Regions from separate parts of the Pseudonocardia broussonetiae genome, predicted to be linked through region 2. Evidence: riboswitches for the same ligand, from Rfam matches in the RefSeq annotation. Region 2 holds a riboswitch; the other holds the start of a gene.
The links. A riboswitch is a leader RNA that binds a small molecule or an ion and turns the genes downstream of it on or off. The one in region 2 is predicted to bind S-adenosylmethionine.

Region 1: it holds a riboswitch for S-adenosylmethionine, as region 2 does, so the genes downstream of both, HOP40_RS32390 (FAD-dependent oxidoreductase) here and thrC (threonine synthase) in region 2, are expected to answer to the same signal.

What each region holds. Positions count from the first base shown of each region.
Region 1 is NZ_CP053564.1:6,711,929-6,727,608, forward strand. Features, by position in the region: gene HOP40_RS32370 (LysR family transcriptional regulator) at 1-274, shown strand, start outside; gene HOP40_RS32375 (hypothetical protein) at 331-489, shown strand; gene HOP40_RS32380 (mycothione reductase) at 494-1,873, opposite strand; gene HOP40_RS32385 (VIT1/CCC1 transporter family protein) at 2,468-3,559, shown strand; gene HOP40_RS32390 (FAD-dependent oxidoreductase) at 3,598-4,485, opposite strand; SAM riboswitch class I at 4,545-4,630, opposite strand; gene HOP40_RS32395 (ABC transporter substrate-binding protein) at 5,077-6,708, shown strand; gene HOP40_RS32400 (ABC transporter permease) at 6,708-7,664, shown strand; gene HOP40_RS32405 (ABC transporter permease) at 7,661-8,560, shown strand; gene HOP40_RS32410 (dipeptide ABC transporter ATP-binding protein) at 8,557-10,179, shown strand; gene HOP40_RS32415 (LLM class flavin-dependent oxidoreductase) at 10,176-11,282, shown strand; gene HOP40_RS32420 (LLM class flavin-dependent oxidoreductase) at 11,279-12,478, shown strand; gene HOP40_RS32425 (LLM class flavin-dependent oxidoreductase) at 12,475-13,476, shown strand; gene HOP40_RS32430 (NAD(P)H-dependent oxidoreductase) at 13,518-14,066, shown strand; gene HOP40_RS32435 (LLM class flavin-dependent oxidoreductase) at 14,219-15,436, shown strand; gene HOP40_RS32440 (NtaA/DmoA family FMN-dependent monooxygenase) at 15,433-15,680, shown strand, end outside.
Region 2 is NZ_CP053564.1:3,312,245-3,327,924, forward strand. Features, by position in the region: gene HOP40_RS16405 (hypothetical protein) at 1-193, shown strand, start outside; gene rsfS (ribosome silencing factor) at 308-706, shown strand; gene HOP40_RS16415 (histidine phosphatase family protein) at 703-1,329, shown strand; gene octT (diglucosylglycerate octanoyltransferase) at 1,330-2,064, shown strand; gene HOP40_RS16425 (DegV family protein) at 2,074-2,964, shown strand; gene HOP40_RS16430 (ComEA family DNA-binding protein) at 3,104-4,180, shown strand; gene HOP40_RS16435 (ComEC/Rec2 family competence protein) at 4,387-6,804, shown strand; gene thrC (threonine synthase) at 6,710-7,978, opposite strand; SAM riboswitch class I at 7,987-8,108, opposite strand; gene holA (DNA polymerase III subunit delta) at 8,212-9,177, shown strand; gene rpsT (30S ribosomal protein S20) at 9,314-9,577, opposite strand; gene HOP40_RS16455 (MFS transporter) at 9,670-10,854, opposite strand; gene HOP40_RS16460 (circularly permuted type 2 ATP-grasp protein) at 11,085-12,722, shown strand; gene HOP40_RS16465 (alpha-E domain-containing protein) at 12,716-13,660, shown strand; gene HOP40_RS16470 (transglutaminase family protein) at 13,660-14,502, shown strand; gene HOP40_RS35480 (GGDEF domain-containing protein) at 14,512-15,680, opposite strand, start outside.

The DNA.
Region 1 (15,680 bases), 3.4 Mb from region 2:
CGTCGCCGTGCAGACCAACTCGCTGGGCCTGCAGAAGCAGCTCGTCGTCGCGGGCCACGGGTGGACGGTGCTGCCGGCGGCCGGTGTCGCCGCCGACATCGCCGCGGGCCGGCTCGGGGGCGCGCCACTGGACCCGCCCGTCGAGCGGACGGTGGTGCTCGGGCTGCAGCGGGCGGGCCGGGTGCCCGACGCGGTGCGGGCGGTGGCCGACCTGCTCGTGGAGGTCACCGCGGGGCTCGTCGACGCCGGGGCGTGGCCGACGGCCCGGCCGTGACGGTTTCGCGCCGACCCGGCCGGGAACCCTCCTCGTTCAACGACGAGAGGACGGTCATGGACCGCAGCGAGCGGACGGACGGGCCCGCGGACGGCGACGAGGAGCACGCCGCCTGGACTGAGCGGATGCAGCACGACATGGCCGTGGCGCACAACATGGGCCCCGACCCCGACCCCGAGCCGCGCGACGCGGACGGGCCGCCGTCGCCGTCGTGATCCGTCAGGTGTCGAGGCCCCGCAGCGCGTTCTCGACGACCTCCGACAGCGCCGGGTGGATCCAGTACGGGCGGGTCGCGACGGTCGTCGCGTCGATCCCGAGGGCCATGGCCAGCACGAGCGGCTGCACCAGCAGCGACGCCGACGGGCCCATGATGTGCGCGCCCAGCAGGCGCCCGGTGCCGCGCTCGGCGATCACCTTGCAGAACCCCTGCTCGTCGCGCAGCGCCCAGCCGTAGGCGGTGTCGGAGTAGGGCACGACGCTGACGACGTGGTCGAGGCCCTCGTCGCGGCACTGCTGCCCGGTGGCGCCGACGCTCGCGATCTGCGGGTCGGTGAAGATCGCCGACGGGATGGCGATGTGGTCGGTCGCGCGCAGGTCGTCGGGGTGGAGCAGGTTGTGCGCCACCGTCTGCGCCTCGCGGTTGGCCACGTGCTTGAGCGCGATCTCGGTGCTGATGTCCCCGAGGGCCCACACGCCGTCGGCGGTGCTGCGCTGCTGGGCGTCGACGACGATGCGGCCGTCGTCGTGCAGGTCGATGCCGCCCTTCTCGACGTCGAGCCGGTCGGTGTTGGGCACCCGGCCGACGGCGACGAGCAGCACGTCGGCCTCGACGACGGCGCCGTCGTCCAGGGTGAGCCGGACGCCCCCGTCGTCGGTGGCGGCGGCCTCGGCGACCTCGCGGCCGGTGCGCACGTCGTAGCGGGTGCGGGCGTGCTCGGTGAACCGCTCGGCGACGGTCTCGTCCTGCGGTCCGAGCAGGCGCTCGGCCTGGTCGATGATCGTGACCTCCGCGCCCAGCGCGCCGAACACGTGCGCGAACTCCACGGCGATGTAGCTGCCGCCCAGCACCGCGAGCCGGCGCGGCACCTCGGGCAGGCGCAGCACGGTGTCGGAGGTCTCGTAGGGCGCGCCCGAGGACGCGATCGGCTCGGGCACCATCGGCCGGCCCCCGGCCGCGACGACGATCCGGTCGGCGGTGAGGTCGTCGTGGCCCGACCCGTCGGTCCGCTCGACCCGCAGCTCCCGGGGTCCGGTGAAGCGGGCGTGCCCGGCGTGGACGGTGACGTTCGGGCTGTCCTCGACGCGGAACCGCCGCCCGCTCGAGCCCAGGTCGTCGACCTTCCCGAGCACCCGCGCCTGCACGTCGGCCCAGCTCACCCCGTCGAGCCGGGCGTCGAGGTCGAAGCGGCCGGCGCGGCGCACCGCGTCCGCCACGTCGGCGGTGTGGGCGAACATCTTGGTCGGGATGCACCCCACGTTGACGCAGGTGCCGCCGAACTCCCCGTGCTCGACGATCGCCACGTCGAGGTGGGCGAACGACTCGTCGATGACGCTGTTGCCGGAACCGGTCCCGATGACCACCAGGTCGTAGTGGGGCATCGGAGGAGCGTAGGACCGCCCCGCCGACCCCGCCCGCCGACGACCCCCGCTCCGGCCGATCCTCATGATCACCGACTCGGCGCACTTCCGGCCGCATGCGGCCCCGGACGCACCCACCTGGCGATCGTGCGAGGCGGTGAACGGGGACCGCACCGCCACGGTCCCTACCCACCCCACGATCCCGCCGACGCATCTCACGATCACCGTTTCGGCAGGATCCCCGACGGAAAGCGACGCAGAGCCTGCCCAGTCGACGATCATGCGCCACCGGCGGCCGGGTGATCGCCAGGACCGCACCACCACGGCCCCGCCCACGACCCTCGCGTCACACTCCCGACGATCACGCGGCCGCGGCGCTCTGCAGCCGACCGGGCCGTCACCGCACCCGGCGGCCCGGGTTCATGAGGAGCTCGAGGGGAGGTGCGCGGGCGCAGCCCACCGTCCGCCCCACACCATGATCACCGTTTCGGCAGGTATCGCGACCGTTCGCGACGGAGGACCTGCCCAACCGATGATCACGCGGAGCCGCACCCCACGACCCCGACCGGGCCCGCCGCCGAGCACCCCGCCCACCGACCGGACGAGAATCGGCGCATGGAGCAGACCCCGGGCGCCGCGGAGCCGTCGGACGCCGACCGGCGCCGCTGGCACCGGATGCTGGCCGACGAGCAGGAGGAGGCGCGGGTCTACCGCGACCTCGCCGGCCGCCGGACCGGCGAGGAGCGCGAGATCCTGCTCGCCCTGGCCGTCGCCGAGGAGCGCCACCGCGCCCACTGGGCCGCGCTGCTCGGGGACGACGCCCGGCACGTGGGGCGGGGGTCGAAGCAGCTGCGGCTGCTGGCGGCGCTCGCGCGGCGGTTCGGGTCGGTGTTCGTGCTCGCCCTCGTGCAGCGGGCCGAGACCCGCTCGCCCTACCCCGCCGACGCCGACGCGACCCCGGCCATGGCCGCCGATGAGCGCGTCCACGAGGAGGTCGTGCGGGGCCTGGCCGCCCGCGGGCGCGCGCAGGTCTCGGGCACGTTCCGGGCGGCGGTGTTCGGTGCGAACGACGGCCTGGTCAGCAACCTGTCGCTGGTCCTGGGCGTGATCGGCGGCGGGGTGTCCAGCAGCGCGGTCGTGCTCACCGGCCTCGCCGGGCTGCTGGCGGGTGCCCTGTCGATGGGCGCGGGCGAGTTCGTGTCGGTCCGCTCCCAGCGCGAGCTGCTGGCCGCCTCGGCCCCGGACGTCCGCGACGCCGACACCGTCCTGCGCCACCTCGACGTCGACGCCAACGAGCTCGCCCTGGTCTACCGCGCCCGCGGCGTCCCCGCCGACGAGGCGGCCGAGCGGGCGCGGCGCGTCCTGGCCAGCGCCGACCCGGCCGGGTTCGTGACGCCGGGCGGGGGGCCGTCGGAGTCCGACGAGGTGGTCGGCACCGGCCTGCGTGCGGCCGCGTCGAGCTTCGTGTTCTTCGCGAGCGGCGCCGCGGTCCCGGTGCTGCCGTTCCTGTTCGGGCTGCAGGGGCTGCCGGCCGTGGTCGTCGCCGCGGTGCTGGTCGGCCTGGCCCTGATGCTCACGGGCGCGGCCGCCGGCGTGCTCTCGGGCGGCCCCCCGCTGCGCCGCGCCCTGCGCCAGCTCGCGATCGGCGCCGGCGCGGCCGCCGTCACCTATCTCCTCGGCGCGGTGTTCGGCGCCGCCCTGTCCTGAGCGCGCCCGGGAGCGCGGCGCACGAGGCCGAACCCCGCTCAGGCCCGCGCCCTCCGCGCCACCGGCCGCTCCCCGACCAGCGCCTGCTCCGCCAGCTGCCGGCCCCGGGCGATGGTGGTGACCGAGCCCAGGGCGGTGGAGACGGCCGTCAGCACGGGCCCGGTGCGGTCGACGGTCACCGCGCACGTCCCCGTCGACATCGCCTCCGGGCCGACCGGCTCGGGACGGTCGACGTCGAGGTCGGGGAGCCAGGTGCGGACGTGCTCGCGCAGGTCGCCGAGCGTGCCGCGGGGGCCGGAGCCGGCACCGACCGCGATGTGGCCCTGCGCGCAGGGGACCGCGCGCATCGGCCCGAGGTCGGGGTCGTGGTGCGCGATCAGCGGGGTGGCCGGGCCGACGGGCACGCGGGAGCGGAAGTGCAGCTCGACCGCCGGCCCCGTCGCCGCCCGCACGGACGTGACGATCGCGCGCCGCGCGCGGATCCGGCCGGCGGCGGTGCGGACCTCGACCCGGTCGTCGAGCGCCTCGACCGCGACGACGGGGCTGCGGTAGCGCAGGACCGCCCCGTGCCCGGTGGCGCCGGCCAGCAGCGCGGCGACGGCGTGGTCGGCGCGGACCTGCAGCGCCTCGCCCGGGCGACACCGCGAGGAGCCCCCGGTGTGGTCGACCGCGTCCCGGCGGGTCAGCAGGTCGGCCCCGGTCTGGCGCTCCAGCAGCCCCCACGCCTCGACGGCGTCGGCGAGGAGCGCGCGGTCGTCGTCGCCGGTCCAGCTCGGGTGGGCCGACCAGGTCGTGCCGCGCGCCGCGAGGCGCAGCAGGCGGGTGGTGCCCTCCTCGAGCAGCACCACCGACCGGCCGGAGCGGGCGAGCCACCACGCGGTGGCGGCGCCGAGCGCCCCTCCCCCGACGACGACGACGTCGGTCACGCACGTGGGCGTGCCCGGACAGGGGCGGGCAGGGGCGGGTGGCGTCGCGGGCACGGAGTCCTCCATCGGTCCCGGCATGAGCACCCGACGATCCGGGTTGCTGCGGCGTCACGGAGCCAGGTCTCTCGGCCGCTCTGGATGGTGGGTCCACTGTAGGAACCGATCACCCCGTGCTGTCAAGAGCACGGGCCGCAGGGGGATGGAGGAGACCCGGACCACACCCGCCACGAAGGGTTGAACGTTCAGGCTCCGCCTGTATACGGTCGGAGCGCGGCCGTCACCGGTCGCCACCATCCAGAGCGGCCGAGAGACCCGGATCGACGACGCCGCAGCAACCCCCCGCCCACGCGGGTGCGGGTGCTACCGCCGGGCCGATGGAGGTCGTGGTGCACGAGCGGAGGGCCGTTCCGGCCGGACGAGGCGCACCGATCACGACGTGGCACGCCTGGCGCCACCACGTCGACCTGTGCCGCACCGCGGCCGCGCTCTGTCAGCGCTGACGCCGCCCCCTCCACACCCTTCCGCGGCGCCACTCTCCTGAGGTGGCGTGCGTGGTCCGCGCCTGCGCGCGGTCATCCCCGAGGACCCCCGATGCACCCCCGCCCGTCCCGGCGGCGCCCCCGCGCGCTCGCCGCCACCACCCTCCTGGCCTCCGCCGCGCTGCTGCTCAGCGCGTGCGGCGGCGGCGCAGGCGGCCCGTCCGCCGCGGCCGCCGACGCCGGCCCGCCCGTCCCCGGCGGCACGCTCCGCTTCGCCGTCGGCAGCGACCAGGGCTGCGTCGACCCGCAGCAGGTGGCCAGCAACGACTCGATCTACTCGGCGCGCCAGGTCGTCGACTCCCTCACCGACCAGGACCCCGAGACCGGCGAGATCGTCCCGTGGCTCGCCGAGAGCTGGCAGCCCAACGTCGACGCCTCGGCGTGGACGTTCACCCTGCGCGACGGCGTCACCTTCAGCGACGGCACGCCGCTCGACGCCGAGGCCGTCAAGGCCAACTTCGACCGCGTCCCGGCGCTCGGCATCCGCGCCAACCTCCCCAAGGGCTACCTGACCGGCTACACCGGCACCACCGTCGACGGCCCGCTGCAGCTCACCGTCTCCTTCGAGGGCCCGAACGTGCAGTTCCTGCAGGGCACCTCGACCCACAGCCTCGGCATCCTCTCCCCCGCGACCGCGGCGCTGAGCGACGACGAGCGCTGCGCCGCCGTCGTCGGGTCGGGCCCGTTCGTGCTCGACACGTACACGCCGAACCAGTCGATCACCTTCACGAAGCGCGCGGGCTACGCCTGGGGCTCCTCGCTGTGGGGCCATGACGGCGAGGCGTACCTGGACCGCCTGGAGTTCGAGATCGTCCCCGAGTCCGGGGTGCGATCGGGCAGCTTGGCGGCGGGTGAGGTCGACGCGATCGGCAGCATCGGCCAGCAGGACGAGTCGCCGCTGACCGGCGCGGGCGCCCAGCTCCTCGCCCGGCCCAACCCCGGCCAGGTGTTCGGGCTCAGCTTCAACAACGCGCGACCGATCGTCTCCGACCCGGCCGTGCGCACCGCCGTGGCCGCCGCGATCGACCGCGCCGAGGTCGTCGCCGCGGTCTTCACGTCGCAGACGCAGCCGGCCACCAGCGTCCTGTCCAGCACCACGCCCGACTACGCCTCGCAGGAGTCCCTGCTGGCGTTCGACGCCGGGCGCGCGGCGAGCCTGCTCGACGGCGCCGGGTGGGTCGCGGGACCGGACGGCATCCGCGCGAAGGACGGGCAGCGCCTCGCGCTCGAGGTCGTCTACTTCGCCAACGCCGGCACGAACAAGCCCGCCCTGGAGCTCGTGCAGCAGCAGCTGCGGGCGGCCGGCATCGAGGTCGCGCTGAGCGAGCGGCCGATCGCGGACTCGCAGGCGGTCTCGCAGTCCGGCGAGTTCGACGCGCTGTGGGGCAACCTGACGCGCGCCGACCCCGACATCCTGCGCAGCCAGTTCTCCACCCGCCTGACCAACTTCTACCGGCTCCCGCCGAGCGAGCTCGACGACGTGCTGGCGCAGCAGGCGGCCACCCCCGACCCGGCCGCCCGCGGGGAGCTCGTGGCCCGCGCGCAGCAGCTCATCAGCGAGAACGCCTACAGCGTCCCGGTCGCCGAGCTGACGACCGTGCTGGCCACCGGCCCGGACGTGCACGGCGTCCGGTTCGACGCCTCCTCGCGCATCGCGCTGTTCGACACCTGGAAGGCGAGCTAGTGGGGTCGCCCCTCGCCCGCTACCTGGTCCGGCGGGTCGGCCTCGCGGTCGCCGTGCTGTGGGCGGCGTTCACCGTCTCGTTCGTCGTGCTGTTCCTGCTGCCCGGCGACCCCGTCGAGACCATGGCGGGCGGGGGGCTGACCGGCGAGCCGCTGCCGCCGGAGGAGCTCGCCGCGCTGCGCGCCCGGTACGGCCTGGACCAGCCGCTGCTCGTGCAGTACGGCATCCGGCTGTGGGCCGCACTGCGCGGTGACCTCGGCACGTCGATCCAGAACGGGCAGGACGTGACGGCGGCGATCGCCGACGCGCTGCCCTCGACGCTCGCGCTGGCGGCCGCGGCGCTGCTGCTGGCCGTCGTCGCGGGATCGGCGACGGCGCTCGTCGCGACGTACACCCGGGCCCGCTGGCTGCGGCAGCTCCTGCTGGCGCTGCCCTCGCTCGGGGTGTCGCTGCCGGTGTTCTGGGTGGGGCTGCTGCTGGTGCAGGTGTTCTCGTTCGGGCTCGGGCTGTTCCCGGCCGTCGGCGCCCGCGGGCCCTCGGCGCTCGTCCTCCCGGCCGTGACGCTCGCGATCCCGCTCGGGGCGCAGGTCGCGCAGGTGCTGGCCACGTGCCTGGACCGAGCGCTCGCCGACCCCTACGTCGTCACCGCGCGCGCCAAGGGCGTCGGGCGGGTGGCGATCCACCTGCGGCACGCGCTGCAGAACGCGGCCATCCCCGCGCTGACCGTCGTCGGCCTGATCGTCGGCCAGCTCCTCGCCGGGACCGTCGTCGTGGAGACCGTGTTCACCCGGCCCGGTCTGGGGCGCCTGACGGTGAGCGCCGTCGGCGTCCAGGACATCCCGCTGGTGCAGGGGATCGTCGTGTTCGCGGCGGCGGTGTACGTCGGCGTGAACCTGCTCGTCGACCTCGTCTACCCGGCCCTGGACCCGCGCATCGCAGTGGGAGCGCAGTCATGACCGACCTGCTGGCGTCGGCGCTGCCGGCCACCGTCGACGAGCGCCCGCAGGCCGCGCCCGTCGCCGCTCCGGACCGGCGCCGCCGCGCGCTGGTGTTCGCGCTGCGCCGGCCCGGGCTCGTCGCCTCCGTGGTGATCGCCGCGCTGGTGCTGGTGGCGGCGTTCGCGCCGTCGGTCCTGGCACCGGGCGACCCGCTGCTCGGCGTCGTCGCCGACCGCCTGCAGCCACCGAGCGCCGCGCACGTGTTCGGCACCGACTACCTGGGGCGCGACCTCTACACCCGGGTCGTGCACGGGGCGGCGCTGTCGCTGCAGGCCACGGTCGTCGCCGTCGCGGTGGCGCTGGTGCTGGGCGGGCTGCTGGGCCTACTGGCCGGGTTCGCCGGACGGTGGGTCGACGAGGCCGTGATGCGCTTCGTCGACGTGCTGCTGGCGATCCCGCCGCTGCTGCTGTCGCTGGCGCTGATCACGGCGCTGGGCTACGGCACCGTCAACATCGCCGTGGCGGTCGGCATCGCGAGCGTGGCGCAGTTCGCGCGGATCATGCGCTCGGAGGTGCTGCGGGTGCGGCGCTCCACCTACGTCGAGGCCGCCCGCGCGGTCGGGACCCGCTGGTGGGTCTCGCTGCTGCGCCACGTCCTGCCCAACGCCGCGCGGCCGGTGCTCGTGCTGTCGGTCCTGGAGTTCGGGCTCGCGGTGCTGGCCGTGTCGTCGCTGTCGTTCCTCGGCTACGGCGTGCCGCCGCCCGCGCCGGAGTGGGGGTCGCTGGTGTCGGAGGGGCGCAACTACCTGGACTCGTGGTGGCTGTGCGCCATGCCCGGTCTGACGATCGCGGCCACCGTGCTCGCGGTCGGCCGTATCTCCCGGGCCCTGGACGGCGAGTGGAGCCTGTCGTGAGCCTGCTGAGGATCGAGGACCTGCGGGTCTCCTACCGCACCGCGGGCGGCGAGCTGGCGGCCGTCACGGGGGCCGGGCTGGAGGTCGCGCCCGGCGAGGTCGTGGCCGTCGTCGGGGAGTCCGGTTCGGGCAAGTCGACGCTCGCGCACGCCGCGATCGGGCTGCTGCCCGACAACGGGCGGATCACCGGCGGCCGCGTCCTGCTGGGCGGGGAGGACATCACCGGACTGCCGGAGAAGCGCCTGCGCGCGATCCGCGGCCGGCGCATCGGCCTCGTGCCGCAGGACCCGGCGATCTCCCTCAACCCGGTGCGCCGGGTCGGCGAGCAGGTCGCCGAGGCGCTGCGGGTGCACGGCCTGGCCGACCGGCGGGGCGCCCGCACGGCCGCCGTCGACCTGCTCGGCCGCGCCGGGCTGCCCGACCCGGCGGTCCGCGCGCGGCAGTACCCGCACGAGCTGTCGGGCGGGATGCGCCAGCGCGTGCTGATCGCGATCGCGATCGCCGCCGAGCCCGAGCTGATCATCGCCGACGAGCCGACGAGCGCCCTGGACGTCACCGTGCAGCGGCGGATCCTCGACCACCTCGAGCACCTGACCCGCTCGGCCGGCACCGCGGTCCTGCTCATCACCCACGACCTCGGCGTGGCGGCCGACCGGGCCGACCGGCTCGTGGTCATGTCCGGCGGGCGGGTGGTGGAGCAGGGGCCGACGCGGGAGGTGCTGGCCGACCCGCAGGACCCGTACACGCGCACGCTGCTGGCGAGCGCGCCGGGGCTGGGCCTCCGGCCCCCGTGCGTGCGAACCACGGCCCCAGCGACGATCGCCACTCACGACCCCCTCGTCGACGTCCGCGATCTCGTCAAGGACTTCCCCCTGCCCGGCGGCGCCACCCTGCGCGCCGTCGACGGCGTGAGCTTCTCCATCGCCCGCGGCGAGACACTGGCGCTGGTGGGCGAGTCGGGCTCGGGCAAGTCGACGACCGCGCGGCTCGTGCTGCGCCTGGCCGACCCGACATCGGGCACCGTGCGGTTCGACGGCACCGACATCACCGCGCTGCGCGGCCGGCGCTGGCGCGAGCTCCGCCGGCGCGCGCAGCTCGTCTACCAGAACCCGTACGCCTCGCTGGACCCCCGGTTCACCGTCGAGGAGGTCATCGCCGAGCCGCTGCGGGCCTTCCGCACCGGTGACGCCGCCGCCCGCCGGGCCCGCGCGGCCGAGCTGGTGGAGCGGGTCGCGCTGCCCGCGTCGGTGCTCGCGCGACGCCCGGTGGAACTGTCGGGCGGGCAGCGCCAGCGCGTCGCCATCGCCCGGGCCCTGGCGCTCTCGCCCGACCTCGTCGTCTGCGACGAGCCGGTCTCGGCCCTCGACGTCTCGGTGCAGGCGCAGGTGCTCGACCTGCTCGCGGAGCTGCAGGCCGACGCCGGGCTCGCCTACCTCTTCATCTCCCACGACCTCGCCGTCGTGCGGCGCGTCGCGCACCGCGTCGGCGTGCTGCGCGACGGGCGGCTGCTCGAGCTCGCGCCCACCGAGCAGCTGTTCGACGCGCCCGCGCACGACTACACCCGCGAGCTGCTGGCGGCCATCGCCGGACAGCGCGCCCCACTCCAGGAGCCCGCGTGAAGTTCCTCGTCATGACCCTGATCTCGAACGGTCCCGACCCCGTCACCGGTCGCACGCCGAGCCCGGCCACCCGCTTCCGGCGCGTCGTCGACAACGCGGTGCTCGCCGAGGAGCTGGGCTACGACGGCTACGCCGTGGGCGAGCGCCACGAGCGCCCGTTCTTCTCGTCGTCGCCACCGGTGGTGCTCTCCCACATCGCGGCGCGCACGAGTGCGATCCGGCTGTTCACGGCGGTGACGACGCTGTCGCTGCTCGACCCGGTCCGCGCCTACGAGGACTACGCCACCCTCGACCACCTCGCCGACGGCCGTCTCGACCTCATCATCGGCAAGGGCAACGGCGCCGCGCAGAAGGAGCTGTTCTCCGTGACGACGGAGGACCAGTGGGCCCGCAACAAGGAGGGCTACGAACTGTTCCGGCGGCTGTGGCGGGAGGACCGGGTGACGTGGGAGGGGCGGTTCCGCCCGCCCCTGACCGACGCCGAGACCTGGCCCCGCCCGCTGCAGCAGCCGATCCGCGTCTGGCACGGCAGCGCGACGAGCCGTGAGAGCGTCGAGCTCGCCGCGCAGTACGGCGACCCGCTGTTCTCGGCGAACGTCACCAACCCGATCGAGCCCTACGCCGAGCTGGTCGCCCACTACCGCGAGCGCTGGGCGCACCACGGCCACGACCCGGCCGACGCCGTCGTGGGTGCGGGCACCGCCGGCTTCCACGTCGCCCCGACCTCGCAGCAGGCGCTCGCCGAGTACGAGCCGATCTTCGCCCACCGCCGCGACCTGTTCGCCCGGCTCGGCGTCGACCCGGTGTTCCACACGCTGGAGGACTACGTCGAGCGCAGCTCCGCGCTGGTCGGGAGCCCGCAGCAGATCGTCGACAAGGTGCTGCGCTACCACGACCGGCTCGGTCACGAGGTCACCCACCTGCACGCCGACGGCGACGGGCTCTCCCCGCGGCGGCACCGGGAGGCGCTGGAGCAGTTCCAGTCCGACGTCGCCCCGGCGCTGCGCGCGGTCGTCCCGAGCCGCCCGCTCGGCGGGCCGCTGCCGCGCGAGGCCGACGACACCCTGCCGGCCGACGCGCGGCCCGTGGCGGTCGCGTCGTGACGCCCCTGTCGATCCTCGACCTCTCCCCCGTGCCCGCCGGCGGCACCGCGGGGGACGCCCTGCGCCACTCGATCGACCTCGCCCGCGTCGCCGAGCGCGCCGGCTACCACCGCTACTGGGTGGCCGAGCACCACCTGAACCCGGGCCTCGCGTCGTCGTCGACACCGGTGCTGGTGGCCCTGCTCGCGGCGGCGACGTCGACGATCCGGGTCGGCTCGGGTGCGGTGCAGCTGCCGAACACGCCGCCGCTGCAGGTGGCCGAGCAGTTCGGCACGGTCGCCGCGGTGCACCCCGGACGCGTCGACCTCGGCCTCGGCCGGTTCGACCTCCACAAGGTCCTCGCGCTGATCGCGCAGGGCCGGGCCGCCGCACAGGGCGACGCACCGCCGCCCCCGCCGCCGCGGGTCGTCGACGGGCTGCTGATCCCCCCGCCCGCGCGGTTCGCGGGCGACCTGTCCCTGTTCGGCGCGCTGGGGGCGCTGCTCGGCTTCTCCGCCGACGACCCGTCCCCCGACTACGACGAGCAGGTCGGCACGATCCTCGACCACATCGCCGGGCGCAGCACCCGCCCCGACGGGCAGCCGCTGCAGGTGCTGCCCGCGCTCGGCGCCGACCTCGACGTGTGGGTGCTGGGCTCCAGCGCCGGCGAGAGCGCGCGCGTCGCCGGGGCCCGGGGTCTGCCCTTCGCCGCGAGCTACCACACCGTGCCGCACACGGTGCTCGACGCGGTGGCCGCCTACCGGGAGGCGTTCCGGCCCTCGGAGCGGCTCGATCGGCCGCACGTGATGGTGTCGGCCGACGTCGTCGTCGCCGAGACCGACGAGCGGGCGCGCGAGCTGGCCGCCCCGTACGCGCAGTGGGTGCTCGACATCCGGTCCGGGCGCGGGGCGCACCCGTACGTGACGCCGGCGCAGGCCCGGGAGCGGGTCTGGACCGACGCCGAGCGCGCGGGCGTCGAGGACCGCGTGACGACCCAGGTCGTCGGGTCGCCGCGGACCGCGGCGGAGGCGCTGGCCGTGCTGGTCCGCGCGACCGGCGCCGACGAGCTGCTGGTCACGACGATCACCACCGACCACGCCGACCGCGTGCGCAGCACCGAGCTGCTGGCGCAGGCGTGGGCCGAACACACCACCCGTGAGCGGAAACGAGTGCCGGAGCACTCGTATCCACTCACGGGTGCAGGAGGTGCACGATGAGTCCCTTCACCGAGGCCCGGCTGCACCTGGGCGTGGAGATCGGCGGTGCGGGCCGGCACCCCGGTGCCGCCCGCCGCGGCCGGCTCGACGCGGAAGCCCTGCTCGACCCGGCCTGGTCGGTCGGGCTGGTGCGCACCGCCGCCGCGCGCGGCCTGGACCTGGTCGTCCTCACCGGGCCGTTCGCGGGCACCGCGGACACGCCGGAGCTCGACGCCGTCGCGCTCGCCGCGCGGATCGCGCCGGTGGTGCCGGGCATCGGGCTGGTGCCGCAGGCGACCGTCACCCGCGCCGAGCCGGTCCACCTCTCCACGGCGATCGCGGCGCTCGACCTCGTCTCCGACGGCCGCGCCGGCTGGGAGCCGGTCGTGTCGGGCACCGGGGCGGCGCCGTCCGGGCGCGAGCCCGCGGCCCCCGCAGACCTGCTGTGGCGCGAGGCGGGCGAGGTCGTCGACGTCGTGGCGCGGCTCGGGGACTCCGACCCGCTCACCGTGGTGCGTGCCGACGAACCGGAGGCCCTCGCCGTCGCGGCGCGGTCCGCCGACGTCGTCCGGATCGCCGCGCCGGACCTGGCCACCGCCCGCGACGCCCGCCGGCGCGTCCGCGACGCCGTGCAGGACGCCGGACGCCGCGCCGACGACGTGACCGTCCTGCTCGACGTCGAGGTGCACCTGGCCGCGACCCGCACCCTCGCCGAGGACTCCCTGCGCGGCCTCGACGCCGCCGCGGGGCCGCTCGCGCCGTCGTCGGTGCGGGTGGTGGGCACCTCGGGCGCGCTGGCCGACGTCGTCGAGCGGGTCCTGCACCTGCGCGCGGCCGACGGCGTCACGTTCGTCCCGCTCGCCCTGCCCGGCGACCTGCGCGCCGTCACAAGCGAACTCGTGCCGCTGCTCGCCGGACGCGGCCTGTTCCGCACCGGCCGTCCCGGCGAGCGGCTGCGCACCCGGTTCGGGCCCGGCCGTCCCGCCGACCGTCACGCCGCTGTGGGGAGCGCGTCGTGACCGCACTGGACGGGGCCACGGGCCCCGGGGAGGATCGCCGCATGAGCGAGTTGCAGGTCGTCGGGGTCGTGGGCGGGCCCGAAGCGGGAGGGCGCACGGCCACGGCCGTCGCCGGGGTGCTGGCGGGGGCGGCGAAGGCGGGCGCGGCGACGTCGCTGCTGGAGCTGTCCGACCGGCCCGTCACCGAGGTGGTCGCCGCGCTCGGCGCCGCCGACGCCGTCGTGTTCGGCAGCCCGGTCTACCGCGCCACCTACAGCGCCCTGCTCAAGGACCTGCTCGAGCGCACCGAGCGCGGCAGGTGGGGCGAGACCACCGCGCCGCTGCAGGGGAAGGTCGCGGCCACCGTGCTCACCGGTGCGAGCCCGCACCACTTCCTCGCCGTCGACGACCTGCGCGGCGTGCTCGCGGGCTTCTTCGCCGTGCAGGTCCTCTCGCCCGGCCTCTACCTCGACCACGGCGCCTACACCGACCGCACCACGCTCACCGGTGACGCCGCCGACCTCACCGCCGCGCACGGCCTCGCGCTCGCCGACCTCACCACCGCGGTCCGGGGCTCGGCGGCCCTGCGCGCGCTGACCCCGCTGGTCTGAGAACCGGACCGATGACGCCCCTCCTCACCTCGCGCCGCGTCGTCGACCTCATGCGCGTCCACGCCACCCGCTGTCCCCGCTGACGCTCCGGCCCCACCCCCGACCCGTCCGCCCGTGCGGCGGCGACCCCTCCCTGCCGGAAGGTCCGCAGCATGTCCCCCACCCCGATCCGCCTCGCCGTCGCGCTCGACGGCGCCGGCTGGCACCCCTCCGCGTGGCGCGAGCCGAGCGCCCGCCCGACCGAGCTGTTCACCCCGCGCTACTGGGCCGACCTGGTCCGCACCGCCGAGCGCGGCCTCCTCGACCTCGTCACGATCGAGGACGCCATCGGCATCCAGTCCCACCGGGCCGCCGTGCCCGACCGCCGCACCGACGAGGTACGCGGGCGCCTCGACGCGCTGCTGATCGCCTCCTTCGTCGCCCCGCTGACCCGCCGCATCGGCCTCGTGCCGACCGTGACCACCACCCACACCGAGCCCTTCACGGTCTCGAGCGCGCTCGCGACCCTCGACCACACCTCGCTGGGGCGCGCGGGCTGGCAGGTGCGCGTGTCGACGACCGCGACGGACGCCGCGCTGCTCGGCCGCCGCGAGGTCGCCCCGTTCCGGCCGGCCGACCTCGCGAACGGGCTGCCCCCCGGCGTGCTCGAGCTGTTCGCCGAGGCCGCGGACGTGATCGAGGCCGTCCGCAGGCTCTGGGACAGCTGGGAGGACGACGCCGAGATCCGCGACGTCGCCACCCGCCGGTTCATCGACCGCGACAAGGTCCACCGCGTGGACGTCACCTCGCCGACGTTCTCCGTCCGCGGTCCGGCGATCACGCCGCGCCCGCCGCAGGGGCAGCCCGTCGTCAGCGCCCTGGCCCACCGCCGCGAGCCCTACGAGCTCGCCGCGCGCGGCGCCGACCTGGTGTTCGTGACCCCGACCCCGGCCCGCGGCGCCGCCGACGTGCTCGCCGACGTCCGCGACGCGGAGGGTGACGTGGGGCGCGCGGGCGAACCCCTGCGCGTCCTCGCCGACGTCGTGGTGCTGCTCGACTCGCCCACCGAGACCGGCGCAGCACGGCTGCGCCGGCTGGACGACCGCACCGGGGAGCCGTTCACGTCCGACACCACCGTCTTCACCGGGCCGGCCGCCGAGCTGGCCGACCTCGTCGCCGCCTGGCACGAGCTGGGCTACGCCGGGGTCCGGCTGCGCCCGGCCGCCCTGCCCGACGACCTCGACCGCATCGTCGACGACCTGGTGCCCGAGCTGCAACGCCGCGGCCTGTTCCGCACGTCCTACGAGGCCCCGACGCTGCGCGGGCTGCTCGGCCTGCCCACCGAGGTCCCCAGCCGCTACGCCGCCGCCGCGGCCGGAGGAGCCCGATGAGCGAGCGACGCAAGCAGATCATCCTCGGCGCCTACCTGGGCGGGGTGAACCACCACACCGCCTGGTGGCACCCCGACGCCGGCAGCCAGATCGACTTCTCCACCTTCGAGCACACCGCCCGCACCGCCGAGCGCGGGAAGTTCGACTTCTTCTTCCTCGCCGAGGGCCTCGCGCTGCGCGAGCGCGCCGGGCAGGTGTTCGACCAGGACATCGTGGGGCGCCCCGACTCGCTGTCCGTCCTGGC
Region 2 (15,680 bases):
GCGCAGCATCGACGCGCTGCGCGAGTTCGTCGGCACCGGCGGCCTGCGCTGGGAGGCCCTGCCCGTCGCCACCTGGCTCGAGGACTACCGCTGGCGCGACGAGGTGCGCCCCACCACGATGACCCCGGCTCAGCGCGACGAGCTGCTGGCCGGGTTCCGCGAGCGGATCTCGGCGCTGGTGGGGCACGCGTAGGTCCTCGTCACCTCCGCCGGACCCGTCGGCCCCCACCCGTCGGGTCGGCTCGACCGGCGGCTGGGACACTGGCGGGTGAGACCCGGGTGGCCCCACCCGCGGGAGAGGGGACGCGTGACCGCCACCGACCAGGCGCTGGACATGGCCCGGGTGGCCGTGACGGCCGCCGCGGACAAGAAGGCCCAGGACATCGTCGTGCTCGACGTGTCCGAGCAGCTCGTCATCACCGACTGCTTCGTGATCGCCTCGGCGCCCAACGAGCGCCAGGTGCAGGCCATCGTCGACGAGGTCGAGGAGAAGCTGCGGCTGCACGGCGCCAAGCCGACCCGGCGCGAGGGCACCCGCGAGGGCCGCTGGGTGCTGCTGGACTTCGTCGACGTCGTGGTGCACGTCCAGCACACCGAGGAGCGCGGCTTCTACGGGCTCGACCGCCTGTGGAAGGACTGCCCGCGCATCGAGTTCCCCGAGGCGCTCACGCCCGACGGGCCGGCGCTCGAGACCGGCGTCGAGTGACCCTGCGCCAGCTCGTGCTCCTGCGGCACGGGCAGACCGACTTCAATGCCACCGGCCGCATGCAGGGGCACCTCAACTCCCACCTCACCGAGGAGGGCCTCGCCCAGGCCGCCGTGGTGGCGCCGGAGGTCGCGCGGCTCAAGCCGGCGCGGCTGATCAGCTCCGACCTGCTGCGGGCCGCGGCCACGGCCGACATCGTCGCCAAGGCGTGCGCGCTGGACGTCGAGATCGACCCGCGGCTGCGCGAGACCCACCTGGGCGACTGGCAGGGCCGCACGGTCCCCGAGATCGAGGAGCAGTGGCCCGGCGCCATCGCCGCGTGGCGCCAGGACCCGGGTTGGGCACCGCCCGGCGGGGAGTCGCGCATCGAGGTCGTCCGCCGGTGCACGCCGGTCGTCGACGAGCTCGACGACTCGCTGGCCGACGGCTCCGAGTCGTCCACCGCGGTCCTGGTGGCGCACGGCGGCATGATCGCCGGACTGGTCTGCGGGCTGCTGGCCATGCCGATCGAGTCGTGGCCCGCGATCGGGGGCATCGGCAACTGCCGGTGGGCCGCGCTCGCCCGCCGCGCCGACCACCCCCGCTGGCGCCTCGTCGCCTACAACGTCGGCACCGAGGGGTAGGTGTCCCCCCGGCTCCTGGTGTTCGGCGACTCGCTGAGCTTCCACGGCCCCGACCGCGCCGAGCCCGCCGACGAGCCGCGGCTGTGGCCCAACGTGGCCGCCGCCGCGCTCGGCGGACGGGCAGACCTCGTGGCGGGGATCGGGTGGACGGCGCGTCACGCCTGGCACGCGCTCACCCACGACCCGCACGTCTGGACGCTGCTGCCGCACGTCGACGTCCTGGTGTTCGGCATCGGGGGGATGGACACGCTGCCCTCGCCGCTGCCGACCGCGCTGCGCGAGCTCATCCCGGTGCTGCGCCCCGAGGGCCTGCGCCGCCGCGTCCGGTCCGGGTACCTGCGTGCCCAGCCGCGGCTGGCGCGGGCGTTCGCGCGGACGCTGCCCGGCGGCGGGCCGGTGGCGCTGCCCCCGCGCCTCACCGTCGAGTACCTCGAGCGGACCACCGCGGCCGTGCGGGCGATCCGCCCCGGGATCCCCGTCGTCGCGTCGGTGCCGCCGGTGCACCGGGCGGCGGTCTACGGGCCGGTGCACCCCGGGCGCCCCGCGGCGGAGAGGGCGATCCGGGCCTGGGCGGGGCCGGCCGGCGTGCCGCTGCTGGACCTGCGCGCACTCGTCGGCGAGCACGTGCTGGGCGGCCACGGCAACCCCGACGGCATGCACTGGGGCTGGGAGGCCCACGCCGCCGTCGGCCGGGCCTGCGCCGACGTCGTGCGCGGCCTGCTCCGGGCCGGTTAGTGTCCGCCCGTGTCCCCTTCCTCCGGTCCGACGGCGATCGTCACCGACTCCACCGCGTACCTGCCCCCGGGCGTGGCCGACGAGCGCGGCGTGCGGATCGTGCCGCTGGAGGTCCGCCTCGGGTCGCGCACGGGGCGTGAGGGCGTCGACATCGACACCGCCGCGCTCACGGCGGCGCTCGCCGACCACCGCGTCGACGTGCAGACCTCGCGGCCGGCGCCGGCCCAGTTCGCCGCGTGCTACCGGGAGGCGCTCGACGCCGGGGCCGCGTCGGTGGTGTCGGTGCACCTGTCGCGGGAGCTGTCGGGCACGTGGGAGGCCGCGCGGATCGCGGCCGACGAGGTGGGCTCCGACCGCGTGCGGGTGGTCGACTCGCGCGCCGCGGCGATGGGGCTCGGGTACGCGGTGCTGGCCGCCGCCGACGCGGCCGACGCCGGAGCCTCGGGTGCCGAGGCCGAGGCGGCCGCCGCCGCTGTCGCCGCGCGGTGCCGGGTGTTCTTCTCCGTGGAGACGCTCGACCGGTTGCGCCGCGGGGGCCGCATCGGCGCCGCCGCCGCGCTGCTCGGCACGGCGCTCGCGGTGAAGCCGCTGCTGCACGTCGTGCAGGGCCGGATCGTGCCGCTGGAGAAGGTGCGCACCACGGCGCGGGCGGCGCAGCGTCTCGTCGACCTGGCGGTGCGGGCGGCCGGCGACGGCCCGGTCGACCTCGCCGTGCACCACCTCGGGGCGGCGGCGCGGGCCGAGGAGGTGGCGGCCCGGCTGCGGGAGCGGGTGCCGGCGATCGCCCGGCTGCTGGTGAGCGAGGTGGGAGCGGTGATCGGTGCGCACGTGGGCCTCGGGGTGCTCGGGGTCGTGGTGGTGCCGGGTGAGCCGCCGGCGCCGGCGGTCGGCTCGGGCTGACCCCGGCCGCCGCACGATCGTCGCAGGCGGACCGGCGGGCCACGGGCCGTCGCGGGGGAGTTGTCCACATCGGGCCCGCTCCGTCCACAGGGGAACGACTCGTCCGTCCGCGGGGCCGATCCGGTCCTAGCGTCGGGGGGTGGCCAGACGAGGAGACCCCGGTGGCCGGCTCGCGGCGGCGGTCGGGCCGGTGCCCGAGCGCATGCCACCGGGCGGGGCGTGGCCGCCGGGGCTGCGGGAGCCCGGGGGCTCCATCGACCCGCCGACGGTGCCGCTGCTGCTGGCGGGGTTCGCGCCTGGTCCGACCCCTGACGCCGATGCCGGCTCCGGCGTCGGCCGTGGCCCGGTCTCCGGCCGCCGTGGCGTCGCCGGTGCGGTGTCCCGCGGCGCCGCGGGCGACGGTGGCAGGTTCGGCGGTGGCGGGTTCGGCGGTGGCGGGTCCGGCGGTGGCGGGTCCGATGGTGGCGGGTCCGATGGTGGGGGGCTCGGCGGCGAGCCGCCGTCGGGGTGGCGGGCTCGGGTTCTGGCCGCGGTCGTCCCCGCGGCCTGGCGCGGGGCCCGGGTCGACCCGGGCCGGCCGGGCGCCACGGCGCTGGCCCTGGTGGCGGCCCTGGCCGCGGCCGTCGCCGCCGCGGGGGTGTGGCTCGACCGGCCGCGGTCCGAACCGGTGGCGGCACTGCCGGCCGTGGTGGTGACGTCGGCGCCGGACGCGCCCGCGCCGAGCGCCGGACCGGCCGCCTCGGCGACGGTCGCGGCCCCGGCCGGGCCGCTGGTGCTCAGCGTGTCCGGGAAGGTCGCGCGCCCGGGCCTGGTCGAGGTGCCCGACGGCTCCCGGGTGGCCGACGCGCTGCAGGCCGCGGGCGGCGCGCTGCCCGGCACCGACCTCTCCACGCTCAACCTGGCCCGCCGCGTCGTCGACGGGGAGCAGATCGCGGTCGGGGTGCCGGCGGCCGTGGACGCCGCCCCGGCGCCGGCGGACCCCGGCGGCGGGGGTGGCGACGCCGCGGGGGTGGGCGCGGCGGCCGGCCCGGTCGACCTCAACACCGCCACGCATGCGCAGCTCGACGCGCTGCCCGGGGTCGGGCCGGTCACCGCGCAGCGGATCCTGGAGTGGCGCGGGCGCAACGGGCGCTTCACCCGGGTGGAGCAGCTCCGGGAGATCGAGGGGATCGGCGAGCGCCGGTTCGCGCAGCTCCGCGAGCTGGTGGTCGTGTGAGCACGCCCGGGCGCCCGCCGCCGGCGCCACGTCCGCCACCCGGCCAGGGCCGGCCGTCCGACCCGCGCCGTCCGGCAGATCCGCGGCGTCCAGCGAACCCGCGCCGCCCGGCCGACCCGCGCCGCCCGGCCGACCCGCGCCGCCCGGCCGACCCGCGCCGGCCAGCCGACCAGCGCCGAACGCCCGACCAGCTCCGCCCGCCCGACCTGCGCCTGGTCCCGGCCGCCCTGGCCGCGTGGGCCGTGGTCCTCGTCGGGCTGGTGCTCGGGCCGGTGGCCGCGGCCGTCGTCACCGCCCTGGCCGCCGTGGCCGCGGCGGTCGGGGTGCGCCGCCGGTCGGCGGTGCTGCTCGCGGCCGCGGGGTGCGCCGCCGCGGCCGGCCTGGTGGTCGCGGCGCACGGCGTCCTCGTCGCCGGGCACCCCGTGCGCGCGGCGGCCGAGGCCGGGGCGGCGGCCACGCTGCACGTCGTCACCACCGACGACCCGCAGCCCATCCGGTCGGCCGTGCCGGGGGAGCCGCAGGTGCTCGTCGCGGCCCGGCTGGTGCGCGCCGAGGCGGCGGGCGGGGTGTGGGACGCCGGTGGCCGGGTCCTGCTCATCGCGCCGGGCGAGGAGTGGCGCGGGCTGCTGCCCGGCCAGGCCCTCACCGCGCACGGCCTGCTCGCTCCGGCCGGGCGCGCCGACCTCACCGTCGCCGTCCTGCGGGCCCGCGGCGCACCCGACGACGTCACGCCGCCGCCGTGGTGGCAGACCGGCGCCGGCGCGCTGCGCACCGGCCTGCGCGACGCCGCGTCCGCGCTGCCCGAGGCCCCGGGCGGGCTGCTGCCCGGACTCGCGGTCGGCGACACGACCCGGATGACCACCGAGGTGCAGGACGACTTCCGCGCGTCCGGTCTCACGCACCTCACGGCGGTGTCGGGCGCCAACCTCGCCATCGTCGCAGGGGCCGTGCTCGCGCTGCTGCGCCTGTTCCGGGCCGACCCCCGGGTGTCGGCCGTCGCGGGCGGGCTGGCGGTGCTCGGGTTCGTCGTGCTGGCCCGGCCCTCGCCCAGCGTGGTACGGGCTGCCGCGATGGGGGCGGTGGTGCTGCTCGCCCTGGCGCTGGGCCGCGGGCGCTCGGCGGTGCCGGCGCTCGCCGTCGCCGTGCTCGCGCTCCTGCTCGCCGACCCCGCCCTGGCCGTCGACCCGGGTTTCGCGCTGTCGGTGCTGGCCACGGGCGCGCTGGTGCTCGTCGCGCCGGGCTGGGCGGCGGCGCTGCGGGCGCGCGGGACGCCGGGGTGGGCGGCGGAGGCCGTCGTCGTCCCGGCGGCGGCGTTCCTGGCCACGGCACCGGTGGTGGCGGGGCTGTCCGGTCAGGTCGCGCCGGTGGCGGTGCTGGCCAACCTGCTCGCCGTGCCGGCCGTCGCGCCTGCCACGGTCCTCGGCGTGCTGGCCGCCCTGGTCTCGCCGGTGAGCGCGGGCGCGGCGCAGGTGTGCGCCTGGCTCGCGTGGCCGTTCGCCGGGTGGCTGGTGGAGGTGGCCGACCGCGCGGCGGCCGTGCCGGACGCGGCGCTGCCCTGGCCCGACGGCGTGCCGGGCGCCCTGCTGCTGGCCGTGGCTCTCGTCGTGCTCGTCCTGTTCTGGCGGGCGCGACGCGGGCGGGCGCTGCTCCTCGCGGTCCTGCTGGGGCTGGCGCTCGTGCTGGTCCCGACGCGGGTGGTGCCGCCGGGCTGGCCGCCGCCGGGCTGGGCGGTGGTCGCGTGCGACGTCGGGCAGGGGGACGCCATCGTGCTCGCCACGGGGGAGCCGGGCCGGGCCGTGCTCGTCGACGCGGGCCCCGACACCGGCCCGGTCGACGCGTGCCTCGACCGCCTCGGGGTGCGGAGCCTCGCGCTGGTGGTGCTCAGCCACCTGCACGCCGATCACATCGGCGGGCTCGACGGCGCGCTGCGCGGGCGGCCGACCGGCGGCGTGGCCGTGGGGCCGGTGCTCCTGCCCGCGGGCGGGCTCGCGGGGGTGGGGCGGGCGGCGGCGGCGCACGGCGTCGCGGTGGTGGCGCTGGCGGCCGGGCAGCGCCTGGAGTGGCCCGGCCTCGTCCTCGACGTGATCGGCCCGCTGCGGCCCGACCCGCACCTCGACCCCGACGACGGCACCGCCGTCAACGACGGCTCGCTCGTGCTGCGCGCCCGCACGGCCGCCGGCACGGTCCTGCTCAGCGGCGACGTCGAGCTCGCTGCGCAGGCCGACCTCGTGGCGTCCGGGACGGACCTGCGCTCCGACGTGCTGAAGATGCCGCACCACGGCAGCCGCTACACCAGCGTCGAGTTCCTCAACGCGGTCGCGCCGCGCGCGGTGCTGGTGAGCGTCGGGCAGGGCAACATCTACCGCCACCCCGACCCGGGGCTGATGTCCGGGCTGGAGCGCGCCGGGGTCGCGGTGGCGCGCACCGACCAGGCCGGCGACGTCGCCGTGCTCGGGCCCGAGGGCACGGGGACGGCCGAGCTGGTGCGGCGGGGCGACCCGTTGCCGGCCCGCCGCCGCCGCGTGCTCGTCAGCGGTTCTCGAGCGCCTCGCGCACCGCCGCGCTGGTGGCGGGCACCGTGGCGGTCGGCCCGATCTGCCCGGCCACGGCGTCGAGGGTCTTGAGGCCGTCGCCGGTGATCAGCAGGACGGTCTCGGCGTCCGGGTCGAGCTTGCCCTCGGCGAGCAGCTTGCGGGTGGTGGCCACGGTGACCCCGCCCGCGGTCTCGGCGAACACGCCCTCGGTGCGGGCCAGCAGCCGGATCCCCTCCACGACCTCCTCGTCGCTGACGTGCCCGACCGCGCCACCGGTGCGGCGCACGGCGTCGAGGACGTAGGGGCCGTCGGCCGGGTTGCCGATCGCGAGCGAGCGGGCGATGGTGTCCGGCCGCACGGGCTGGATCCAGTCGTGGCCGTCGTCGAAGGCCTTCGCGACCGGCGAGCAGCCGGTGGCCTGGGCGCCGAAGATCGTGTACGGCGTGGCCTCGACGAGCCCGAGCGAGCCGAACTCCTGGAAGCCCTTGTCGACCTTCGTGAGCTGCGAGCCCGACGCCACCGGCACCACGATCTGCTCCGGCAGGCGCCAGCCCAGCTGCTCGGCGACCTCGTAGCCGAGGGTCTTGGAGCCCTCGGCGTAGTAGGGCCGCACGTTGACGTTCACGAACGCCCAGTCCTCGTGCTCTGCCGCCAGCTCGGTGGCCAGGCGGTTGACGTCGTCGTAGTTGCCGTCGACGGCGAGCAGCGTGCCGTCGTACACCGCGGTGGTGAGGACCTTGGCCTGCTCCAGCGACTTCGGGATGAGGACGACGGAGTCCCACCCGGCGCGGGCGGCCGCGGCGGCCACGGCGTTGGCGAGGTTGCCGGTGGAGGGGCAGCACAGGACGGTGAAGCCGAGCTCGCGGGCCGCGGCCAGCGCGACGGCGACGACGCGGTCCTTGAACGAGTGCGTCGGGTTGCCGGTGTCGTCCTTGACCCACAGGTTGCGGATGCCGAGGGCGGCGCCGAGGCGGTCGGCCTTGATCAGGCGGGTCATGCCCGGCTCGGTGTTGGGCACGTCCTGCACGGTGCTGGGCACGGGCAGGAGGCCGCGGTAGCGCCAGATCGACTGCGGGCCGGCCTCGATGGAGGCGCGGGTGACGTCGCCGAACTCGTAGGCGACCTCGAGCGGGCCGAAGCACTGGGGACAGGCGAACTCGGCGGCCAGCGGGATGCGGTGGCCGCACTCCCGGCAGGACAGGGCACGAGCGGGCCCGAGATCGAACGTGGAGGTGGACGTGGACACGTCAGCGAGCAGCGACATCGAAGATCTCCTCATCTTCCCCGCACCGTGCGGGTCGGAATTGGCACCGTGATCGAGCACGCCGCTGGTGCGTGTCTCGCCGGTTGCCGGGGCTTCAACGGGCCGTTCCCTCTGCCCCTCTGGATGAGCCATGTGCAGTTGTGCCGATGACGCTACGACATGAGCGACCCCGATCCCAACACTTGTCCGGCATGTGGGAGCCGGATCACCGGTCGTCGGTGCCGTGCGCGACGATGGCGGGCGTGGCTCCCGCACCGGTCCGGCTCGTCCTCGGCGAGGAGGAACTGCTGGTCGAACGCGCCGTGCAGGACGTCACGTCGGAGGTGCGCGCCGGCGAGGCGGGGGCGGAGCTGCGGCGCTACCGGGCCACCGAGCTCTCGCCGGTCGACCTGGCCGACGCCCTGAGCCCCTCGCTGTTCGCCGAGGCCCGGATCGTCGTGGTGGCGTCCGCGCACGAGGCGGGCAAGGACCTCGCCACGGCGATCGCGGAGCACGCCGCCGACGTCGCGGAGGGCATCACGCTCGTCGTCACGCACGCGGGCGGCGCCCGCAACAAGGCCCTCGTGGAGGCGCTGCGCGCCCGGGGCGCCGAGGTGGTCGTGTGCCCGCAGGTCCGCTGGCCCAACGAGCGCACGGCGTTCGTGCGGTCGGAGATCAAGCGCCTGGGCGGCACGATGTCGGCGCGCACGGCCGAGGTCTTCGTCGAGGCGGTCGGCTCCGACCTGCGCGAGCTCGCCTCGGCGGCGTCCCAGCTCGTCGCCGACACCGGGGGCCGGATCGACGAGGCCGCGGTGCGGCGCTACCACCGCGGTCGGGCCGAGGTCTTCGGCTGGGACATCTCCGACCTGGCGGTGGCGGGCGACCGCGCCGGCGCGCTGGAGGCCCTGCGGTCCGCCGAGTCCCTGGGCGTGCCGGCCGTCGTGATCGCCGACGCGCTGGCGGCGGGCATCCGCGCGCTGGCCCGCGTCAGCTCCGCCGGCCGCGGCGACCCGAACCGGATCGCGGGTGCGCTGGGGATGCCGCCGGGCAAGGTCCGCCGCGCTCAGCAGCAGGTGCGCGACTGGCACCCGAACGGTCTGGTGGAGGCGTTCGCCGCGACGGCGCGGCTCAACGCCGAGGTCAAGGGCGCGTCCCCGGAGCCGGGCTACGCGCTCGAGCGCGCGGTCCTCGGCATCTGCGCGGCCCGGGACCGGCGCTGACGCACGACGCCGGCGCCGCCGGCGCCCGCGCGCGTCGCCGCGGCCCGTGCGCGGCACGGCCCGCGCACGACGACCCGGCCCGCGCACGACGACGGCGCCGTCCCCACAGGGGACGGCGCCGTCGTGGATGCCGTGATCAGGCGGCGGTGGTGACCTTCTTGGCCATCGCCGACTTGCGGTTGGCCGCCTGGTTCTTGTGGATGACGCCCTTGCTGGCGGCCTTGTCCAGAGCCTTGGCGGCGGCGCGCTGCAGCTCCACGGCCTTCTCGGTGTCGCCGGCGGCCGCGGCCTCGCGGAAGCGGCGCACCGCGGTGCGGACGGCGGACTTGACCGACTTGTTGCGCTGACGCGCCTTCTCGTTGGTCTTGACCCGCTTGATCTGGGACTTGATGTTCGCCACGCGCTGTGCCTCGGTTCTTCCTGCCGCTGGTGTCTGTTCGGAAGGCCCTGGCGGCGGTTTCACACATCTCGCCGGGCGCTCGACGATCCATGCTACAGCGGGGTCTCCGCGGACACGACATCACCCCGTGCAGGGCCCCGCAGCGGGATGAGCGCCAGGAACGACCCCACCCCGCACACGCCCGCGAACACGATGGCCCACCCGTAGCCGCCGGTGACGTCGACCAGCAGGCCGGCCACCGGCGCGCCGAGCAGCGCGCCGATCCCGCCGGAGGTGTAGACGAGCCCGACGACGCCGCCGAGTCCGCGCAGCCCGAACAGCTCGGCGATGACGGCGGGCTGCAGCGCGATCCACCCGCCGTAGCCCACCCCGAGCACGGCGGCGAAGACCACGAGCACCGGGTAGGAGCCCGCCACGAACCAGATCGCGAAGCTCGCGCCGAGCACCGCGAACGACGCCCGGAACGTGGCGATCCGCCCGAACCGCTCGGCCACCGTGCCCATCGCCAGCCGCCCGACGACGCTCGACACCCCGATGACGCCGACGAGCGCGGCCGCGGCGACCGCCGACGCGCCGAGGGCGAGCGCGGTGGCGGGCAGGAACACGAACGGCACGAACAGCGCGAGCGAGGACAGCAGCGTGGCGGCGTACATCGAGCGGAACGCGACGGTCCGCACGAGCTCCCCGACCGGCATCGACGGGCCCGACGTGGGCGCGGGCGGGCGGCGCACGACGAGCGCGCACACCAGCAGCAGCGCCGCGCCGCCGATCCCGAAGACGACGTGCGTCTGCCGCCAGCCGACGGCGTCGATCAGGGCGGCGGCCAGCGGCGCGCCGGCGAGCGTCCCGATCCCGATGCCGGACACGGCCACGGCGAGCGCGATCGCCCGCCGTCGCTCGAACCAGGCGCCGACGACCGCCACCATCGGCACGTACCCGCAGGCGACGGCGACCCCGACGCCGAGGCCGTAGGTGAGGTAGCCGACCCACAGGTCGCGCACCGCCGCCGTGACGAGCAGCCCGGCGCCCAGCGCGAGCGCCGCGACCAGCAGCACGGGGCGCGGCCCGAACCGGTCGACCGCGCGGCCGCTGACCGACCCGAGCACGAACCAGCAGCACGCCGTGACCCCGAAGACGAGCGAGGTGGCGCCGCTGCCGGTGCCGAACTCGGCGGCCATCGGCGCGAAGAACGCCCCGAAGCTGTACGCGACCCCGAACACGACGGCCATGGACGTGAACGCCACCGCGACGGTGATCCACCCGCTGCGCCCGTCCACCGCGGGGACACTACGTGCCGTTACGTGGCCGTAGCATCCCGAACTGGCTCGGGCGCGCCGCGCTGGGCGAGGATGACCACCGTCGGCCGCACCCTGCGGCCGCGGCGAGGAGGACCGTGAGCCGCGCAACCGAGCGCCGTCGCCCCGCGCCCGCCAAGGCCACCGAGCGGACCGGCGATCCCAGGTCGGGGGACGTCGCGGAGCAGGGCGCGCCGGTCGAGGGCTCCGCACTGTTCGACGGCTACCTGGAGCCCGACCGCCCCTACGCCGGTGCGTACGACGAGATGTTCCACTCCGACGGCCGGATCCGGTCGCACTACCGCGCCCTGCACGACGCCATCGCCCCCACCGCGGCGGCCGACCTGGCCGTGCGCTCCGAGGCGCTCGACCGCGCCTACGTCGACCAGGGCATCACGTTCTCGCTGTCGGGCCAGGAGCGGCCGTTCCCCCTCGACATCGTGCCGCGCGTCATCAGCGCGGGGGAGTGGGCCAAGCTGCAGAAGGGCATCGTGCAGCGGGTGCAGGCGCTGGAGGCGTTCCTCGCCGACATCTACGGCGACGCCGAGATCGTCCGCGACGGCGTGCTGCCGCGCCGGCTGATCACCAGCTGCGAGCACTACCACCGCGCCGCGCACGCGCTGAACCCGCCGAACGGCGTGCGGATCCACGTCGCCGGGATCGACCTGGTCCGCGACGAGGCCGGCACGTTCCGGGTGCTGGAGGACAACCTCCGCAACCCCTCGGGCGTGTCGTACGTGATGGAGAACCGCCGCACGATGGCGCGGGTCTTCCCCGACCTGTTCAGCCGCCAGCGCGTGCGCGCCGTCGGCGACTACTCGACGCACCTGCTGCGGGCCCTGCGCTCGGCGGCGGCGGCCAACGAGGCCGACCCGACGGTCGTCGTGCTCACCCCGGGCGTGTTCAACTCCGCCTACTTCGAGCACTCGCTGCTCGCGCGCCAGATGGGCGTGGAGCTCGTCGAGGGGCGCGACCTGTTCTGCCGCGACAACGTCGTCTACATGCGCACGACGCAGGGCGAGCAGCAGGTCGACGTCATCTACCGCCGCATCGACGACGAGTTCCTCGACCCGCTGCAGTTCAAGCCCAGCTCGGTGCTCGGCGTCGCGGGGGTGATGAACGCGGCCCGCGCGGGCAACGTCGTCATCGCCAACGCGGTGGGCAACGGCGTCGGCGACGACAAGCTCGTCTACACCTACGTCCCGGAGATGATCTCCTACTACCTCGGGGAGAAGCCGCTGCTGCCCAACGTCGACACGTTCCGCTGCTGGCTCGACGACGAGTGCGGCCACGTGCTCGACCGGCTCGACGAGCTGGTGCTCAAGCCCGTCGAGGGTTCCGGCGGCTACGGGATCCTGTTCGGCCCCAACGCCTCCCGCAGCCAGCTCGCGGCCGCGCGCAAGGACATCCGCGACGACCCGCGCGGCTGGATCGCGCAGCCGGTCGTGCAGCTCTCGACCGTGCCGACGAAGGTCGACGACCGGCTGGTGCCGCGCCACGTCGACCTCCGGCCGTTCGCGGTGAACGACGGGGAGAGCGTGTTCGTGCTGCCCGGCGGCCTGACGCGCGTCGCGCTGCCGAAGGGGAGCCTGGTCGTCAACTCCAGCCAGGGCGGCGGGAGCAAGGACACCTGGGTGCTCGCCGCGCAGCGCTCGCCGGAGGCCGAGCGGGAGCTGGGCCAGCGCGGGCTCGCGATGGCCTCGCCCGCCGGGTCGCCCGCCGCCGAGCACGGCCCCGAGCTGACGATCGGCCAGCAGCAACAGCAACAGCAGCAGCAACAGGGTCGTGAGTGGGAATCGTTGCTCCAGCCAGGGTTGCCGCTCACGGGCGACGGAGTCGCACCGTGCTAGCCCGCAACGCCGAGTCCCTGTACTGGATCGGGCGCTACGTCGAGCGCGCCGACGACACCGCCCGCATCCTCGACGTCTCGGTCCACCAGCTCCTGGAGGACGCCACCGTCGACCCCGACACCACCGCGCGCACGCTGCTCGCGGTGCTCGGCGTCGAGGCGCCGGAGGGCGACCCGCTCGACGCCTGGTCGCTCACCGAGCTCGTCGGCTACTCGGCGGAGCAGGCCGGGTCGATCGTCGCGTCCGTGTCGAGCGCGCGGGAGAACGCCCGCGGCGCGCGCGAGGTCGTGTCGTCGGAGATGTGGGAGTGCCTCAACGCCACCTGGAACGCGCTGCCCGAGCGGCAGCGCTACGCCCGCTGGGTCGGCCCGCACGCGTTCTTCTCCTACGTCGAGGACCGCGCGGCCATGTTCTCCGGACTCGCGGCGTCGACGATGAGCCGCGACGACAGCTGGCGGTTCTACCTGCTCGGCCGCTCCGTCGAGCGCGTCGACATGGTGGTGCGGCTGCTGCTCTCGCGGGTCTCGGACCGCATGTCGAGCCCCGGCTGGCTCACCGTGCTCCGCAGCGCCGGTGCCGCCGACACCTACCTGCGCACCTACCGCGGCGCGCTCGACGCCACCCGCGTCGTGCAGTTCCTGCTGATGGACAAGCTGTTCCCGCGGTCGGTGTTCCACGCGCTGCGCCAGGCCGAGACCTGCCTGGCCGACCTGGACAACCGCCCCACCGCCCGGATCGGGGCCAAGGCCGAGGCGCTGCGGCTGCTCGGCCGGGCCCGCTCCGAGCTGGAGTTCCTGCGTCCCGAGGAGCTTCTCGACGACCTGCCGACCCAGCTCATGGGCCTGCAGGCGACCATCCGCGACGTCGGCGAGGCCGTGTCGCTGCAGTACTTCCACGCCGCCCCCTGGGTCGCCTGGACCGCACCGGAGGTCTCCTGATGGGCTGGCGGATCCGCGTCGTGCACGAGACGGGCTACCGGTACGCCGCGCCCGTCCACGAGTCCTACAACGAGGTGCGGCTGACCCCGCGCAGCGACAGCCGGCAGAACGTCATCGTCAGCCGCGTGGAGACGGTGCCGCCGACGCGGTCCTACCGCTACTCCGACTACTGGGGCACGACGGTCACCGCGTTCGACCTGCACGCCCCGCACACCGAGCTCGCCGTCACCGCCACCTCGGTCGTGGAGACGGCCGACGCACTGGCGCCCGCGCGGTCGGCCACCTGGGAGGAGCTCGCGGGGGAGCCGGCGCGCGACCGGTTCACCGAGACCCTGGAGTTCACCGACTACGTCGTGCGCAACCGCGACCTCTCCCGCGCGGCCGAGGCTCTCAAGCGGGGCCGGGACCCGGCCGACGCCGTGCTCGCCGCGTGCCGCTGGGTCCGCGAGCACCTGACCTACCAGGCCGGCACCACCGGCGTGCACACCAACGCGGTGGAGGCGTGGGAGACGCGCAAGGGCGTCTGCCAGGACTTCGCACACCTCACGCTGCTGCTGCTGCGCGAGATGGGGATCCCGGCGCGCTACGTCTCGGGGTACCTGCTGCCGCGCGCGGAGACCGAGGTCCGCCAGACCGTCACGGGGGAGAGCCACGCGTGGATCGAGGCGTGGACCGGCGGCTGGTGGGGCTACGACCCGACCAACGACATCGAGATCGGGCACCGCCACGTCTGGGTCGCGGTCGGCCGCGACTACTCCGACGTGCCGCCGCTCAAGGGCATCTACTCCGGCGGCACCGCGGCCGCGCTCGACGTCACCGTCGACATGACGCGCCTGGCCTGAGCCCGGCGCCTACAGCCCGGCCGTCTCCGGCGGTCCGGGCGGCGCACCGGCCCGGGCCGACCTGCCCGGGCCGGACCCGACCTGCGACATCACCCGCCGCAGCCGCCCGGTGCGCTCGACGGGACCGGTCGGCACGTCGCCGGACGCGCCGATGACGACCGTGTTGCCGCCCTGGCGCTTCGCCCGGTACATCGCGGCGTCGGCGCCGGCCAGCGCGGCGGACGGGTCGGCGTCGAGCGGGGCGCGGACCACCCCGACCGACATCGTGACGCCCGCCGCGACGTCCTCGGGCAGGCTCGCGACCGCCTCCGCGGCCCGCAGCAGCGCCGCGCGCGCCACCGGCAGCGGCGTGGCCGGCATGACGACGACGAACTCGTCGCCGCCGTAGCGCGCGACCATGTCGGGGGCGCGGAGCGCGGTGCGCAGGCACGCGGCGACGGCCCGCAGGACGCGGTCGCCCGCGGCGTGCGAGCGGGCGTCGTTGACGTCCTTGAAGCGGTCGAGGTCGACCAGCGCCACCGCGCACGGCTGGCTGGTGGGCGCGCCCATCTCCTCGGCCAGGCGCAGGTCGAGCGCACGGCGGTTGGGCAGGCCGGTGAGCGGGTCCTGCAGGGCCTGCGCGGCCACGGCGCCGTGCTCGCGGGTGAGCCGGTGGTGCTCGGAGTGGCTGCGCAGCGCGAGCAGCCGGGCCTCGCGCAGCGCCCACAGCTCGTCCTCGAGCGCGGCGGCGTAGTGCTCGAGCCCCGGCAGGCGCGGCACGTCGGCGCGAGCGGCGCCCTCGACCCGCGCGAACTCCCGGTGCAGCGCGAGGGCGAGCAGCGGCTCGGGCCCCTCGCGCGCGAGCAGCTCGCCGCGCAGCGGCTCCAGGGCGCGCACGGCGTCGAACGGGCTGCCGCCCTTCATGTGGCAGCGGGCGGCGGCGATGGCCAGCAGGATGCGGTCGTCGAGCAGGAAGGCCATGCGGCCCAACCGGTCCAGCCGCTGCAGGTGCTGCGGGCCGGGGTGCTGCATCGCGTAGGCGGCCCCGACGACGATGCAGTCCTCGACGGGCGGCAGGCCGATGCCGGAGTGCCGCTCGCGGGCGTTGGTCCACAGCCGCGCCGCGATGTGCGCGATCTGGGCGGCGGCGACGAACCGCGTGGCGGCCGCGGCCTCGCGCCCGCCGCGCTCGAGCCGCA